3 regions of the Micrococcus sp. KRD070 genome follow, and region 3 is predicted to be linked to each of the others. Evidence: riboswitches for the same ligand, from Rfam matches in the RefSeq annotation. Region 3 holds a riboswitch; each other region holds the start of a gene.
What was found. Region 3 has a riboswitch for thiamine pyrophosphate ahead of J1M38_RS10675 (thiamine ABC transporter substrate binding subunit). Riboswitches for the same ligand answer to the same signal wherever they lie in the genome.
Positions count from the first base shown of each region.

Region 1: another riboswitch for thiamine pyrophosphate. It lies ahead of thiC (phosphomethylpyrimidine synthase ThiC); the one in region 3 lies ahead of J1M38_RS10675 (thiamine ABC transporter substrate binding subunit).
Region 2: another riboswitch for thiamine pyrophosphate. It lies ahead of J1M38_RS08650 (FAD-dependent oxidoreductase); the one in region 3 lies ahead of J1M38_RS10675 (thiamine ABC transporter substrate binding subunit).

Region 1 is NZ_JABFNH010000022.1:214,539-220,098, forward strand. Features, by position in the region: gene J1M38_RS08670 (membrane protein) at 1-954, shown strand, start outside; TPP riboswitch at 1,015-1,129, shown strand; gene thiC (phosphomethylpyrimidine synthase ThiC) at 1,126-2,931, shown strand; gene J1M38_RS08680 (hypothetical protein) at 3,312-4,223, shown strand; gene J1M38_RS08685 (hypothetical protein) at 4,220-5,356, shown strand; gene J1M38_RS08690 (ABC transporter ATP-binding protein) at 5,356-5,560, shown strand, end outside.
Region 2 is NZ_JABFNH010000022.1:207,815-213,374, reverse strand. Features, by position in the region: tRNA gene J1M38_RS08660 (tRNA-Arg) at 165-237, opposite strand; gene thiE (thiamine phosphate synthase) at 324-1,067, opposite strand; TPP riboswitch at 1,089-1,219, shown strand; gene J1M38_RS08650 (FAD-dependent oxidoreductase) at 1,213-2,382, shown strand; partial or broken gene thiS (sulfur carrier protein ThiS) at 2,379-2,609, shown strand; gene J1M38_RS08640 (thiazole synthase) at 2,671-3,453, shown strand; gene moeB (molybdopterin-synthase adenylyltransferase MoeB) at 3,450-4,646, shown strand; gene argS (arginine--tRNA ligase) at 4,761-5,560, shown strand, end outside.
Region 3 is NZ_JABFNH010000024.1:225,695-231,254, forward strand. Features, by position in the region: gene J1M38_RS10670 (iron ABC transporter permease) at 1-219, opposite strand, end outside; gene J1M38_RS10675 (thiamine ABC transporter substrate binding subunit) at 219-1,283, opposite strand; TPP riboswitch at 1,350-1,455, opposite strand; gene J1M38_RS10680 (AI-2E family transporter) at 1,502-2,788, shown strand; gene J1M38_RS10685 (agmatine deiminase family protein) at 2,754-3,803, opposite strand; gene J1M38_RS10690 (bifunctional proline dehydrogenase/L-glutamate gamma-semialdehyde dehydrogenase) at 3,935-5,560, shown strand, end outside.

The DNA of each region.
Region 1 (5,560 bases), on a different contig from region 3:
GCGCTGTTCTTCCTGCTCGCGGTGATCGTGCTGCGGCTGGCGCAGAAGCTGCGGACCACGGACATCCACCGGATCGTGAACCCCACGACGTCGCGCGTGCCCACCTGGTTCGCGGACCTGTCCATCACCACGTCCCTGCTGGGGACGCTGGTGATCATGCTGGCCGGGGCCGGGGCGGCGGTGCACACCGCGTTCGGGCTGCCCTCGCTCGTGGGCTCGCTGGTGATGGCCACCGTCTGCGTGGTCTCGGTGCTGGCCGGCATCACGGGCCTCGTGCGCGTCCAGGCCGTGGTGGTCCCCCTGATCATCGTGGTCGCCGTCGGCGTCGCGGTGTGGGGGTTGGCGAACCCGGGGGCCGCGGTGGACGACGTCGCCGCGCTCGTGACCTCGTCCCCGCTGATCAACCAGTGGTGGCTCTCGGGCGTGCTGTACGTGGCCTTCAACATCCAGCTGGCCTACGCGGTGCTCGCCCCGATCGGCGAGGAGAGCTCCTCGTCGGGCCGCTCCCTCGTCGCCGGGGCCGGGCTCGGGGCCCTGGGCCTCGTGGTGATGGCCGGCGCGGTGATGGCCGCGATGACCGCCCACGCCCAGCTGATCGGCCGCGCCGAGCTGCCCATGGTCGAGCTGGCCGCGATGATCGGCGGCTGGGCCGCCCTGCTGTACACGGTCGTCCTGCTGCTGGCGCAGTTCACGACGGCGGTCTCGTGCCTGTACGGCGGGGTGGAGCGCATCGCCCTGCTGTCCTCGATGCGCCGCGTGCCGGGCTGGGTCATCGCCGTCGTCACGGCCCTGGCCGCCACCCTGCTCTCGAGCGTCGGCTTCTCCGACCTCGTGGGCACCGTCTACCCCGTCCTCGGCTACGCCGGCCTCGTCATCATCGTGATGCTGGTCGTGACGTGGATCGTCGAGCGCTCCACGGTGCGCCGCCGGGCGGCCCGCGCGGCGCGCGCCTGAGCGCCCGGCCGCATGGCCGGACGGCGGCGGTGAGACCCCGCGGGGGACGTGCTAGGGTCGCTCGCATCCCACGGGAGCCCCACGGCACGGGGCTGAGACCGGGCTGACGCCGCCCGGAGACCGTCTGAACCTGTCCGGGTCATTCCGGCGAAGGAAGAAGGAGCCGCGGCCATGTCCGTTTCCGAGCGCACCCCCCTGCCCGCAGCCGAGTCGACGGCCGAGGTCGTCGCCGAGGAGAACTACCCCACGCACCGTCTGGGCTGGCTCGAGGATGCCGAGCACGGCATCCGCGTGCCCGTCACCGAGGTCCACCAGGACGACTCCCCCGACGGCACGCCCAACCCGCCCCTGACCGTCTACCGCACCATGGGCCCGGGCTCCGTGCCCGAGCGCGGCCTGCCCGCCCAGCGCGCCGAGTGGATCCGCGCCCGCGCTGACGTCGAGGAGTACGAGGGCCGCGAGCGCGACCTGCTCGACGACGGCCGCTCGGCCGTGCGCCGCGGCGCCGCTTCACAGGAGTGGGCCGGCGAGCGCCGCCCCCCGCTGCGCGCCAAGGAGGGCGCGCGCGTCACCCAGATGCACTACGCCCGGCGCGGCGAGATCACCCCGGAGATGCGCTACGTCGCCCTGCGCGAGGGCGTGGACGTGGAGCTGGTGCGCTCCGAGGTCGCGGCCGGCCGCGCCATCATCCCGGCGAACGTGAACCACCCCGAGTCGGAGCCGATGATCATCGGCAAGGCGTTCGCCGTGAAGGTCAACGCGAACATCGGCAACTCGGCGGTGACGTCGTCGATCGCCGAGGAGGTCTCGAAGCTGCAGTGGGCCACCCGCTGGGGCGCGGACACCGTGATGGACCTGTCCACGGGCGACGACATCCACACCACCCGCGAGTGGATCCTGCGCAACTCCCCCGTGCCGATCGGCACCGTGCCGATCTACCAGGCCCTCGAGAAGGTCGGCGGCGACCACCAGGCCCTGACCTGGGAGATCTTCCGCGACACCGTGATCGAGCAGTGCGAGCAGGGCGTGGACTACATGACCGTGCACGCCGGCGTGCTGCTGCGCCACGTGCCGCTGTCCGCGGACCGCGTGACCGGCATCGTCTCCCGCGGCGGCTCGATCATGGCCGGCTGGTGCCTGGGCCACCACAAGGAGAACTTCCTCTACGAGAACTACGACGAGCTCTGCGAGATCTTCGCGCGCTACGACGTCGCGTTCTCCCTGGGCGACGGCCTGCGGCCGGGCTCCGTGGCGGACGCCAACGACGCCGCCCAGTTCGCCGAGCTCGACACGCTCGCCGAGCTGACGGAGCGGGCGTGGGCGTACGACGTCCAGGTCATGGTGGAGGGCCCCGGCCACATCCCGCTGCACCTGGTGCGGGAGAACGTGGAGCGCCAGCAGGAGCTGTGCAAGGGCGCCCCGTTCTACACGCTCGGCCCCCTCGTCACGGACATCGCCCCGGCGTACGACCACATCACCTCGGCCATCGGCGCCACCGAGATCGCCCGCTACGGCACCGCGATGCTCTGCTACGTCACGCCCAAGGAGCACCTGGGCCTGCCGGACCGGGACGACGTGAAGACGGGTGTGATCACCTACAAGATCGCCGCGCACGCCGCCGACGTCGCCAAGGGCCACCCCGGCGCCCGCGACCGCGACGACGCGCTGTCCAAGGCGCGCTTCGAGTTCCGCTGGCGCGACCAGTTCGGCCTCGGCCTGGACCCGCAGCTCGCCGAGGAGTACCACGACGAGACGCTGCCGGCCGAGCCCGCCAAGACCGCCCACTTCTGCTCGATGTGCGGGCCGAAGTTCTGCTCCATGCGCATCAGCCAGGACATCCGCAGCGAGTTCGGCGGCGCGTCCGAGCAGGCGCGGATCGCCGAGGCCGGCATGGCCGCGAAGTCCGCGGAGTTCCGGGCCGCCGGCGGGTCCGTGTACCTGCCCGAGCCGACGATCCGCACCGCCTCGGACGCCTGAGGCCGGGACGCGGGGTGAGGTGGGGCGGGATGGCCCGCCCCTGCGCCACCTGACGATCGCGTCATGACCTGAGGACCGCCACCAGGTCATGACGCGATCGCCAGGACAAGGCCCTCCGGGACGGCGAAGGCGCGGCCCCACGGACGGGGCAGTGCGCTCGGTGGTCGATCGAGTGGTGATGCCTCTTGACTCACACCCACACTGGGCTCACTATTCCGGCAGGCCCCTGTGATGCGTGTCCCATTCGCCCACAGGAATTGCGTGGAGGGAATATGACGTGAAAGTCGACATGACCCCGCCGGTCCGCACCCCAGGGGCACTTCCCAGGTGAGGCATCATCCAGCCGCTCAGCTTTCCTCGGGCCAGCCGTGATGACCCGGATGCTCGTCTCGAGATTCCTCCTTCTCCTGATCGCGCTCGGAACAGCAGCGCTCCTCGCGTCCTACGTCGGGGTGGAGAAGGAGGACCGCTGGCGCATGGACGGCACGGTGTACGAGATCTCGGCATTCCCCGCTGGCGAGGCCTGGCCCATGATCCGGACGTCGCTGACGGGACCGGACTCCGGTTCTGCGGCCACGTCCACGAGCCCCCACGTGACGGCCCTCGCCGGCCGACCTGCCCTGGACGTGCTCCCGGATGGCGTCGCCCCGACCGCGATCGTCCCCAGCACCTCCCCCTTCGCCGCACGTGCCGCTGCGGGCGAGCTGAGCTGGCCGGACGTCGATCGGGTCGTCGTCCGAGACCTCTCCTCCGCGCCGGATCGCGCCACCGAAGCAGACCTCCTGGTCCCGTTCCTCTCCACCGACAGTTCGTCCCTTGCCGGCGTGATCGGCGGCTCACCGGCCCAGCTCGGCGAGCTCGTCCAATCGCTGCGGCGGGCCGGTGTCGTCATCGACGTCGTCCCGCTCCCGCCGCCGTGGGAGGCAGCGATGCGACGCAGTGTCCATGTGCCCCTGCTCGCCGTGCTCGCCGGCTTCGCCCTGCTGGGCGCACAGGTCGTCTGGCGCACGACCCTGCGCAGTCGACTGCTCCCTGCCGTTACCTCGCACCGCCTCGTCGGTGCCTCCCCACTGCGAGCGGCCCGGCTCGGTGTGGGGCCCGCCATGGTCGCCTGGACGACCGCCGCCGCGAGTGCCGGCGGAGTCTGGCTCGTGGCATGGCCCCGGTGGGACGCGGAGATCGGTCTCACCGGTGACACCGCTCTCCTCTGGTCCGCCGTGCTCGTCGTGGACGCCATCCTCATCCTCGGCACGACCCTGTCCACCCTCTGGGTCCGAAGGGCACACGCATGACGGCAGCCATGCGGGCCGTTGCGGACGGCCTCCGCGACCTGTTCGACACGCCCGGACTGCTGTTCCTGTCCCTGCTGCACACGACCGTGGCGTCGGTCGTGTTCGGACTGGCCCTGGGCGTCGCCGGCGGGGTGACCACGGCGCTCGAGGTGCTCGAGGACGCCGAGTCGTCGGGCCTGGTGGCAGCCAGGATCCTGGACCCCGCCGTCACGACCGACCTCCACCCCCGCGCCGTCGACACCGTCTCCCGGGCGTTCGCCGCCCATGTCGACGGAGTCGACCCCCGTGCCTTCCTCGTGACGGACGCCATCGGAATCGAGGACCCCCGGCTGCAGGGGGCGGTCATCGCCACGCCTGGTCTGGCCCGGGAGTTCGGCGCCGCTGCTGCCGTCAGTCCCGCCGCGGGTGTGTACTTCGCTCCCGCCGCGATCACCTCCGGGGCACCGGGCGGCACCGTGTACGTGGGGTCCACACCCCACAGCTATGCCGGCCCACTCCCCGGGGACGCGGCCGCGCCGCGGGCCGACGGATCCCTCTGGCCCCTGGGTGAGTCGCCCGTCATCGTCACCAGCACGACGACCATGGCCGGCCTGATCGAACCGGTCCAGCTCGCGGCGGTCTTCGGTTCCGTCGTGGCACGCCAGGACGCGGCCTCCGAGGTGAGAGCGGCACTCGACGTCCTCGAGGACGAGACGGGCGTGGTCGCCGAGTTGGCCCCGATCGCCTCGACCAGGTCTCCGATCGCCCGAGAAGCCCGCGGTGCCGCGCTCATGGTCACCGCCTACACCGCCGGGCTTGCCAGCGCCGTCGTGACGGTGGTGAGCCTCCTGACGACCATGACCCGTCGACTCACGCCCACGTGGCTGGCGCACCTGACGGTCGGGGCGCCCAGACGACTGATCCGGCTCCGGATCGCCACATCCGTGGCCGCGGTATGGGGCATTCCGGCCGTGCTCGGATCGTTGCTCGGCCTCGGCATCGCCTCGGAAGCGGGCGGACTGCGTCCGGCGCCTGCCGTCGTCGTGGTCGGGCTGGCGGTCGTCTTGGCGATCGCCGCTGCGTGCACCCGTCATCCCCTCCGCCAGCTGCACCGGGCCGTCCGCACGGCGGCACTCGTCGAAAGGACCGTGTGATGTCCCTGCTCACCGTGCACGACGTACACCGCTCCTACCGCGGCCCCGCCGGGGATGTCCCCGTGCTCCGCGGCGTCTCGCTCCAGGTCCCCGGGGGCGGCGTCCACGCGATCATGGGACCCTCCGGGTCCGGCAAGTCGACCCTGCTGCGGCTCCTCGCCTGCCTTGACACACCGGACGCCGGGAGCATCCGTGTGGCCGGGC
Region 2 (5,560 bases), on a different contig from region 3:
GCGGGAAATCCGGCGAATACGCACCTCGGGACGTCCTATGAGGTCGATTTCCCGCCTCGAATGCCGGTGACCCGGACCTCCCGCTCCGCTCGAGCGTCCGGGTCCGCAGAACGCAGAAGAGCCGGACCACCGTGTCGCCACGGGGGTCCGGCTCTGTTCGCTCGTGCCCCCGGCAGGATTCGAACCTGCGGCCTTCTGCTCCGGAGGCAGACGCTCTATCCCCTGAGCTACGGAGGCGGGGGTCGCGACGCGTCGAGCGCGTTGCGGACTCGTCGACTCTACACCATCAGGACGGCCCGTCCGTGACCTCCCCGCGGGGCGCGTCAGCCGGGCAGGCCCGCGCGCAGGGTCCGGGCCGCGGCCTCGGGGTCCTCGGCCTGCGTCACGGCGCGGACCACCACGATCCGTTCCGCCCCGGCCGCGCGGACCTCGGGCAGCCGGTCCGCGTCGACGCCGCCGATGGCGAACCACGGCCGCGCCCCCGCCGGGTCCTCCGCGTCCAGGCGTGCGGCGAGGGTCGGCAGTTCCAGTCCGACGGCGGCCCGGCCCGGCTTCGTGGGCGTCGCCCACACCGGCCCCGTGCAGAAGTAGTCCAGGCCGTCCTCCGCGCGGGCGCCGCGCACCTGCGCCTCGGTGTGGCACGAGCGGCCGAGCACCACGTCCGGGCCCAGCAGGGCGCGGCACTGCGCGGTGGTCAGGTCGGTCTGGCCCGTGTGGAACACGTCCACCCCGGCCAGGGCGGCGACGTCGGCGCGGTCGTTGGCGGCCGAGAGCGCCCCGTGCTCCCGGGCCAGCGGGACGAGCGTGGCGAACGCGGCCAGCTCGACCGCCACGTCCACGGCCTTGTCCCGCACCTGGATCACGTCTACTCCGCCGCGGAACGCCGCCGCGCAGAAGTCGGCGAACGCGGCCGTGTCGAGCGTGCCGTCCGGGCGCAGGAACCGCTGCAGGTCGGTGCAGACGTACAGCCGGGAGGCGGCGAGGCGGGCGCGGCGGCGCGCGCCGGGGCCGGTGCCGCCGTCGTCGCGGCCGGCCGCGGTCATCAGGAGCGGATCGGGGGAGTGCATGCGCCCACTGTGGCAGACTGGCCGCTGTTCCATGGGAGCCCGGGCCGCACACGCCGGGCTGAGAGGGCCGCAGGGGCGCACCGCGCCGGCGCGGCCGACCATCACCACTCGATGCGGGTCATGCCGCCGTGAGGAGGACCGGTCCGTGCACGTGGCCGTCGTCGGGGCCGGGATCATCGGCCTCACCGCCGCCGTGCGTCTGCGTGCCGCAGGCCACGCCGTCACCCTGATCGCCCCCGAGCTGGACGCCGCCGGGCGCCCGCACGCCGTGGCCGGGGCCACCCACGCCGCGGCGGGGATGCTCGCGCCGCTCGCCGAGACCCAGTTCAGCCAGGACGACCTCGCCCCGCTGCTGCAGGCCGGCTGGGAGGCCTACCCGGCCCTCGTGGACCTGCTCGCCGCCTTCACCGATGTGGAGACGGGCTTCCTCGCACAGGGCGCCTGGATCGTGGCCGCGGACCCCTCGGACGCCCGCGCCTGGGACCACGTGCTCGAGCACGCCTCGATCCTCGGTCGCCGGGTCGAGCCCGTCTCCGTCCGCGCGCTGCGCCGCGCCGAGCCCGCCCTGGCCCCGGGCCTGGCCGCCGGCTTCGACGCCCCGGACGACCATCAGGTGGACCCGCGACGGCTCGCCGCCGCCTGCGTCGCCGCCCTGCGCGCCGAGACCGGACCCGACGGCGGCCCGCTCCCGGTCGGCGCCGGACCCGCCGCCCGGTTCGTGGCCGGACGCGTCACCGCCGCCGGCCCGGAGGGCGAGGGGGTGCGCCTCACGCTGGCCGACGGGGGCGTCCTCACCGCCGACGGCGCGGTCCTCGCCGCGGGCCTGGGCCACCGCGGGATCGGCGGCGCGGCCACCGCCGTCGAGGTCCCGCTGCGCCCCGTCCACGGCGACGTGCTGCGTCTGCGGGTGCGCCCCGAGCAGCTGCTGCCGGGGGAGTCGCACCTGATCACCCGCACCGTCCGCGGCCTCGTCCACGGGCGCCAGGTCTACCTCGTGCCCCGCGCGGACGGCACCCTCGTGGTCGGCGCCTCGGCCCGCGAGGACGGCCTGGCCGGCACCTCCGCCGGGGCCGTGCTGGACCTGCTCGCCGACGCCGCCGCGATCCTGCCCGCCGTCCGCGAGTGCGAGCTGGTCGAGATCACCACCGCCGCCCGCCCCGGCACCCCCGACGACGCCCCGCGCGTGCTCGCCGTGCCCGAGGCTCCGGGCGCCGTCGTCGCCACCGGCTTCCACCGTCACGGGATCCTGCTCGCCCCCTGGGCGGCCGGGCGGATCCTCGAGCTGCTGCACGCCCGCCTGAAGGAGATCGCATGAGCACCCTCCCCCTGACCCTCAACGGAGAGCCCGCCGAGCTGGCCGTGGCCACCGTCCGCGACGTCGTCGCGCACGTCACCGGGCGCGCGATCGGCGAGGACGGCGCCGCCGCGGATGGGCGGCGGCTCGGCGTGGCCGTGGCGGTCGGCGGCGAGGTCGTGCCCCGGTCGGCCTGGGCCACCCGGGAGCTGGCCGCCGGGGACGAGGTCGACGTCGTCACCGCGGTGCCTGGCTCTTATACACATCTAAAAAAAAAAAAAATAATCAGACAGACATTCCGCCCCCGCGATCCCGCCGCTGCGGATCGGCGGCTACGACCTGGCCTCCCGGCTCATCATGGGCACGGGCGGCATCACCGACCTGACCGCCCTCGAGGGCGCCCTCGTCGCCTCCGGCACCACGCTCACCACCGTGGCGCTGCGCCGCTGGTCCGCGGACACCCGTGACGGCCTGGTCGCGCTGCTGGACCGCCTCGGCATCGACGTGCTGCCCAACACCGCCGGCTGCTACACCGCCCGGGACGCCGTGCTCACCGCCCGGCTCGGCCGGGAGGCGCTCGAGACCGACCTCGTGAAGGTCGAGGTCATCGCCGATGAGCGCACCCTGCTGCCCGACGTCGTCGAGACCCTCGAGGCCACCGAGCGGCTCGCCGCCGACGGCTTCACCGTCCTGGCCTACACCTCGGACGACCCCGCCATGGCGCTGCGCCTCGAGCAGGCCGGCGCCGCCGCCGTCATGCCGCTGGGCTCGCCGATCGGCTCGGGGCTGGGCATCCTCAACCGCGCACACCTGGAGCTGATCGTCTCCCGCGCCTCCGTGCCGATCGTGCTCGACGCCGGCGTGGGCACCGCCTCGGACGTCGCCCTGGCGATGGAGGCCGGCTGCGACGCCGTGCTCGCCGCCTCGGCGATCACGCGCGCCGCCGAGCCCGCCCGCATGGCCCACGCGTGCCGGCTCGCGCTCGAGGCGGGCTTCCACGCCCGCCGTGCCGGGCGCATCCCGCGCCGCGAGCACGCCCTGGCCTCCTCGCCGATGGCCGGGCGGGTCACGGCCGAGGAGGACGAGCGGTGACCGCCGCCCTGGACCCCGCCGCCCGCGAGCCCCGCGACCTCACCGCGCTGTCCGACACCCAGCTCGAGCGCTTCGCCCGCCACCTGAGCCTGGACGGCTTCGGCCCCGAGGCCCAGCTGGCGCTGCTGCGCTCCCGCGTCCTCGTGGTCGGCGCCGGCGGCCTCGGGGCGCCCGTGCTGACCTACCTCGCCGCCGCGGGCGTGGGGGAGGTCCACGTGATCGACGACGACGTGGTGGACCGTTCCAACCTGCACCGCCAGGTGATCCACGCCGAGGCGGACCTCGGCCGTCCCAAGACCGCCTCCGCCGCCGCGACGATGCGCGGCCTGCACCCCGAGGTGCGCGTGGTCGAGCACCGCGAACGCCTGACCGCGGCCAACGCGCTCGAACGGGTCGGCGCCGTGGACCTCGTGCTCGACGGCACGGACAACTACGCGACCCGCTACCTCGTTGCCGATGCCTGCGAGATCGCGGGCGTGCCCGTGGTGTGGGGCGCGATCCTGCGGTTCGCGGGGCAGGTGAGCGTGTTCGCCCCGGGCGGGCCGCTGTACCGGGACGTGTTCCCGGAGCGGCCCGAACCCGGCGAGGTGCCCTCGTGCGCGCAGGCCGGGGTGCTCGGGGTGCTGCCCGGGATCATCGGCTCCCTCATGGCGGCCGAGGCGATCAAGCTGCTCTCCGGGGTGGGTGAGCCCCTGGTCGGGCGGCTGCTCTCCGTGGACGCCCTGACGATGCGCTTCCGTGAGCTGCGGCTCGTGCCCGACCCCGAGCGGACCCCCGTGACGGACCTGTCCGCCCACGCGGACCAGGCCCCCCGCCCGGACGACGCCGGCGCCCCCGGCTCGGCGGAGGCGTGCGGCGCCGCGGGCGGGGAGATCGCCCCCGCCGCGCTGGCCGCCCTGCTCGCCGACCCCGCCCGGGCCGCGTCCCTCACCCTGCTCGACGTCCGCGAGGACTGGGAGCGCCGCCTGCGCCGGGTCGAGGCCCCCGCGACGGTGGCCGATCGGCACGTCCCGCTCGAGGCCGTCCTCGCGGAGCCGGCGGCCCTCGCGCCCGGGCAGGACCGCGTCCTGGTGGTCTACTGCGCCGCCGGAGCCCGGTCGGCCCGGGCGCGGGACGCCGTCGTCGGGGCCGACCCGAGCGCCGGCGGGCGCGTCCTGTCCCTCGCCGGCGGCCTCGCCGCCTGGCCCGCCTGACCCCCACCCCGACGAACCCTGCGAGATGGCCCCCACCGCGGGCCGGAGGGGGCCATCTCGCAGGGTTCGTTCGCACGCGCACGGGCGCGGCGGCCCTTCCGTAGACTTGCGCGGGTGAAGCCCGAAGACCTCTCCGCCCTGCTGTCCGCTGTCCTCACCGACGCCGTCGATGCCGGTGACCTCCCCGCCGCGCTGCGGGAGGAGATCACCCCCGCGCGCGTGAAGGTGGAGCGACCCCGCAGCCGCGAGCACGGCGACTGGGCCACCAACGTCGCCCTCCAGCTGGGCAAGAAGGCCGGGATGGCCCCGCGCGACCTCGCCGGGCTCGTGGCCGAGCGCCTGACCGACAAGCCGGGCATCGCCGCCGTCGACGTCGCCGGCCCCGGCTTCCTCAACGTCACCCTGGACGCGGCCTCGGCCGGTGCCCTGGCCCGCGAGATCGTCGAGGCCGGCCCGGAGTACGGCCGCAACGACGCCCTGGCCGGGCACACCGTGAACATGGAGTTCGTCTCCGCCAACCCCACCGGCCCGCTGCACATCGGCCACACCCGCTGGGCCGCGCTGGGCGACGCGATCGCCCGCCTGCTGCGCGCCTCGGGCGCGGACGTCACCGCCGAGTACTACGTCAACGACGCCGGCAACCAGATGAACGTGTTCGCCGACTCGGTCCTCGCCCGCCTGCACGGCCGTGACGTCCCCGCGGGCGGCTACCCGGGCGCGTACGTGCAGGAGCTGGCCGACGCCGTCGCCCTCGAGCACCCGGACGTGCGCGAGCTGACGGACGAGGCCGCCCGCCCGGTGGTCCGCGAGGCCGCGTACCGGCTCCAGATGCAGGACATCAAGGACACGCTCGCCGCCTTCGACGTGCACTTCGACGTGTTCACCTCGGAGCAGACGCTCCACGACTCCGGCGC
Region 3 (5,560 bases):
GAAGGCGGTGAGGTCCACGGCGCCGGTGAACGCGTCGGCGTCGCCGCCGATCCCGCGCCAGAGCATGGCCGCCACGGGCCACGCGAAGAAGACGAGCAGGAAGGCGACCGGCAGGACGGCGGCCACCAGCCACCACGGGCCGAGCCCGTCCCCCCGGCCGCGGGCCCGCCGGCGCGGCAGGTCCGTGCCGGGGGCCGCGACCTCGGTGAGCGCGGACATCAGCGCCGGGAGGCCTCGGCCAGGGCGGTCCACTCCTTCAGCAGGTCCTCGCGGCGCTCGTCGATGCGGGCGGGGTCCGGGGTGATGGCGTCCTCGACGAGCGGCGCGTTCTGCGCCCACTCCTCGGGCAGCTGCACCGACTCGTCGATCGGGTACATGTACATCGACTCGGGCAGGGCGGACTGGACCTCCTCGGTGAGCAGGAAGTCCACGAACGCCTGTGCGCCCTCGGGGTTCTTCGCGCCCTCGAGCACGCCGGCGTACTCGACCTGCGGGGTGCAGGAGTCCTCGATCACCTCGGTCTCGGGGGCGAACGCGGGGGAGGAGGAGTAGGAGAGCACCACCGGGAACTGGCCCTTGCCCTCGCCGCCGGAGAAGTCCGAGTTGTAGGCGTCGGACCAGCTGTCGGCGATCTTGCCGCCGTTCTCCATCAGGCCCTGCCACCAGTCCTGCCAGCCGTCGTCGCCGTACTTCTCCGTGGTGGCCGCGAGCAGCGCCAGGCCGGGGGAGGAGGCCACGGGGGAGGTGGCGACCGTCAGCTTCGCGTACTCGGGGTCGTCGAGCTGGTCGATCGAGGTGGGGGCCTCGACGTCGTGGGCCTCGAACCATGCCGGATCCGTGTTGAAGCACACCTGGCCCTGGTCCACCGGGGTCATGCGGTCCTCCACCATCCGGTCCTGTGCGGAGGCGGGCAGGTCCTGCGGGGTGTATTCGGCGACGACGCCCTCGCGGACGAGGCGGTGCGCCGAGTGGTCCTCCACGCCGTAGACGCCGTCCACGGTGGGCTCGTCCTTGGCCAGCAGGAGCTGGTTCACCACGCTGCCGGCGTCGCCGGGGGCCGTCGTCTTCAGGGTGTAGCCGGACTCCTGCTCGAACTTCTGGACGAGCTCCTGGGGCAGGTTGAACGAGTCGTGCGTCATGATCGTCACCGTCGTCGGCTCGCCGCCGGCGCCGGCGGCGGACGACGACGCCCCGTCGCCGGACGAGCCGGACACCGAACAGCCGGTGAGGGCGAGGGCGGCCACTGAGAGGGCGGCGAGGGCGCGGTGCGGGGTGCGGGACATGGCGGTTCTCCTCTGGGACGGCAGAGGGGCCGGGACGAGGCCGCCACCGGAATCCCGGGACGACGTCGACCGGGAGACTCGACTTCCTTCGCCGGTGCGGACCGGCGCAGGTTCGAGGGTCTGCGGCGGACCGCACTCTCAGCGCCGCGCGGGCGCTCCCCTGTCGATGTGGACTGGTCCCGACCCTACCCCGTCCGGCCCGCGCATAGACTGCCCGCGTGAGCGCCGCACAGCCCGCGGGGGTGACCCCGCCGCCCGCCTCGTCCAGCCCCGCCTCCGACTGGGACATCCGCCGCCCCCACCGCATGTGGCCGCGCATGCTGGTGATCGTCCTGACGCTCGCGGGCCTGGTGCTGGTGGTGCAGTTCTTCCAGGGGATCGCCTCCATAGCGGCGCCCGTCTTCCTGGGGCTGAACCTCGTGATCGTGGCCTACCCCCTGCAGGCCTGGCTCATCCGCCGGGGCCTGCACCCCGTGCTCGGGGCCGCCACCACCGTCCTGCTGGTCGTCGCGGTGATGGCCGTGTTCGGGGGCATGATGGTGTGGTCCGGCCTCGAGCTGGTGGCGGAGCTGCCGAAGTACGCGGACCGCTTCCAGCAGATCGTCCTGGACGTCTCGCACTGGCTCAACGAGCGCGGCGTGACCCCGGACATGGTGTCCCAGCAGCTGGCCTCGATCGACATGAGCACCGTGACCGGGACGGCCGTCAGCGCCATCACGAAGATCGCCACGAACGTCTACGCGGTCTTCGGTCTGCTCGTCACCGTGATCATGGGCATGTTCTTCCTGGCGATGGACTCGATGGACGTCGAACGCCGCGTCCGCCTGCTCAGCACCGCCCGCCACGAGTTCGGCCACGCCCTGGTCGAGTTCGCCCAGGGCGTGCGCCGCTACTGGGTGGTCACCACGGTGTTCGGCCTGATCGTGGCGGTGCTGGACGTGATCGCCCTCATGCTGATCGGCGTGCCGCTCGCGCTCGTGTGGGGCGTGCTCAGCTTCCTCACCAACTACATCCCGAACATCGGCTTCATCATCGGCCTGCTGCCGCCGGCCGTCCTGGGCCTGGCGGCGGGCGGCTGGTCCGACTTCCTGTGGGTGGTGGTCAGCTACTCGGTGCTGAACTTCGTGCTGCAGTCCGTGATCCAGCCCAAGGTGGCCGGCGACGCGATCGGCGTGATCCCCACCGTCAGCTTCCTCTCCCTGCTCTTCTGGGCCTGGGTCCTCGGCCCGCTCGGCGCGATCCTCGCGCTGCCCTGCACGCTGCTGGCCAAGGCCGTGCTGATCGACGCCGACCCGAACGCCCGCTGGATCAACGCGCTCATCGCCTCGGACCTGAAGGGGATGGAGCGCCGTCAGTCCTCGCTCCTGGAACGGCTGCGCCCGGCGGCCTGGCGATCCGACGCGCACGGGGGAGATGAGGACCGCGCCTCGGCGGACGGCGGGGACGACGACGGTCCCGCGACGGACGAGGTCACGGGCGGGGCTGGAGCAGCACCAGGTCGTTGAGCGCGCCGGCCAGCCGCAGCAGCGGCGGGGCGGGGAACGACAGCTGGGGCAGCCCCGGGTGCAGTGCCGCGCACGCGGCGGCCGCGGCCTCCTCGCCCGCGGCGTCCTCGAACGCCGGCCGCAGCACCGCAGCGCCCAGCGGCAGCGTGTCCAGGAGGGAGCGGGGGCCCCGCTCGGCCGGGTCGTACGCGGCGGGCTGCGCCGCCCCGGTCACCGTGCGCACGCGCAGGGGCCGGCCGGCGGCGTCGTCGGCGCCCTGCAGGAAGCGCAGCGCCGCCGCCGCGTAGGGGTGCTCGGGGTGGAACCGGTCGCCGCGCCAGTGCACGGCGGCCTCGCCGTCGCCCCCCAGCCGCACCCACGAGGCCAGGTGGCCGGGCCCGCCCCACGGCCCGGTGTCCGGCCGCGGTGCCGGCGGCACCCACAGCACCCGGGTGATCCCCAGCAGGGCGGCGAACTCGGCGGCCACCTGGCCGGGGGTCCACGCGCCGTTGATCCGCCCGTCCAGCACGGGGTCCGCGGCCACCACGGCCGTCCCCTCGCCGTCGCTCACCCAGGCCCCGCGCGGGGCGCACAGCAGGGGGGTGAGCAGCGGCAGTCCCGCCGCCTCCGCCACGGCCGTCGCGGCCGCGCCGTCGAGCGGCCCGGTCCCGGTCAGTCCCGCGGCGCTGCGCCAGGCGACGGCGGCCAGGCCCTCGGGGCGGCGGATGAAGCTCGGCCCGGTGCGGCCCAGCAGCGGTGAGCCCACGGGCGCGCGCAGCAGGTCCACCTCCGGGGGCACCAGCCGCGCCGCCCCGGCGTCGCGCGGGTGGGCGAGCACGGTGACCGGCAGCACGGCGGCGAGCGTCTCGGCCAGGCCCACGACGGCGTCCCGCGTCTCCCCCAGCAGCGTCGGCACCGGGTGGCGGTGGGGCAGGACGAGCCAGGCCCGCTCGGGCGGGTCCTCGGGTCCGGACACGGGCACGACGACGTCCCGGCGCTCCCGCGCGTCGGTGGGGACGGGGTCGGCGGCGGCCATGGCGGACGGGCTCCTGGGAAGACGGCGGCGACGCGCGGGCGCGCGGCGAGGGGATGTCCATCGAGCATAGGCGTCTGACAGGAAGCCGCGGCGGTTTGACCTGTGACCCGGCACACGTGCAGAGTGCGGCCATGACCGCGATGTTCTCCGCCCAGGACCACGACGATCTCGACCGGGTCCTCGGCGCGACCGGCGGGATCCCCGACCCCGCCGACCTGCACGCCCTCGCCGACGACGCCGTCGCGCAGGTGCGGCGTTGGCTCGCCGAGTCCCGCGACCATGAGGCCGACTTCGCGGCCCGCCAGCTGGCGGGCGCCCTGAAGGAGCCGGGCGGCCTCGACTTCATCGTGCGCTTCGTGGACCACGTGGTCCGCCCCGAGGACCCCGCGATCGCCGCCCGGGCGCTGCGGGAGCTCGCCGGCCGCGCCCCCGGCTTCCTGCCCCCGGCCCTGCGCGCCGTCCTCGGCGTCGGCGGCCGCGCCGCCCCGCTCGTGCCGCGCATCGCCGTCCCCACGGCCCGCCGCGTGCTGCGGCGCATGGTCTCCCACCTGATCGTCGACGCGCGGGACCGGCAGCTCGGCAAGGCCATCGCGGCCCTGCGCGACGAGCACACCCGGCTGAACATCAACCTGCTGGGCGAGGCGATCCTCGGCCAGGGCGAGGCGGACCGCCGACTCGAGGGCATCGCCGCGCTGATCCGCCGCGACGACGTCGACTACGTGTCCGTCAAGGTCTCCGCCGCCACCGCCCCGCACGCGCCCTACGCGTTCGACGAGGCCGTCGCGGACATCACCGAGCGGCTCACCCCGCTGTTCGAGCTCGCCCGGGACCGGGACACCTTCATCAACCTGGACATGGAGGAGTACCGCGACCTCGACCTCACGCTCAACGTGTTCACCGCCCTGCTCGAGCAGCCGGGCCTGCGCGACTACGAGGCCGGCATCGTGCTGCAGGCCTACCTGCCGGACGCGCTCGCGGCCATGGTGCGCCTGCAGGAGTGGGCCGCGCGCCGCGTCGCCGCCGGCGGCGCCCCGGTCAAGGTGCGCGTGGTCAAGGGCGCCAACCTGCCCATGGAGCGGATGCAGGCCTCCCTGACGGGCTGGCCGCTGGCCACGGTGGGCTCGAAGCAGGAGGCGGACACCAACTACAAGCGCGTGCTCAACTACGCGCTCACCCCGGAGCATCTGGCCCACGTGCGCATCGGCGTGGCCGGGCACAACCTCTTCGACGTGGCCCTGGCCCACCGGCTGATCGAGCGCCGCGGCCTCGACCCGGCCGCGGTGGAGTTCGAGATGCTCCTCGGCATGGCCACCGGCCAGGCCGCCGCCGTCCGGGCGGACGTCGGCGCCCTGCTGCTCTACACGCCCGTGGTGCGGCCCGAGGAGTTCGACGTGGCGATCTCCTACCTCGTGCGCCGCCTCGAGGAGGGCGCCTCCCCGGAGAACTTCATGTCCGCCGTGTTCGACCTGGACGCGGACGCGGACCTGTTCGCCCGCGAGGAGGAGCGCTTCCGCGCCTCGCTGCGCCACCTGGACGCGGCCGTGCCCCGTCCGAACCGCCTCCAGGACCGGTCCCGCGGGGAGGACGGGCCGACCCCCGCCCCCGTGGACGGCTTCGCCAACACCCCGGACACGGACCCCGCGCTGCCCGGCAACCGGGAGTGGGCCCGCCGGATCCTCGCGGCCGTCCCGGGCTCGGACCTCGGGACGGACACCGTCCGCGCCCACCGCGCCACCACGGCCGACGACGCCCGCGCC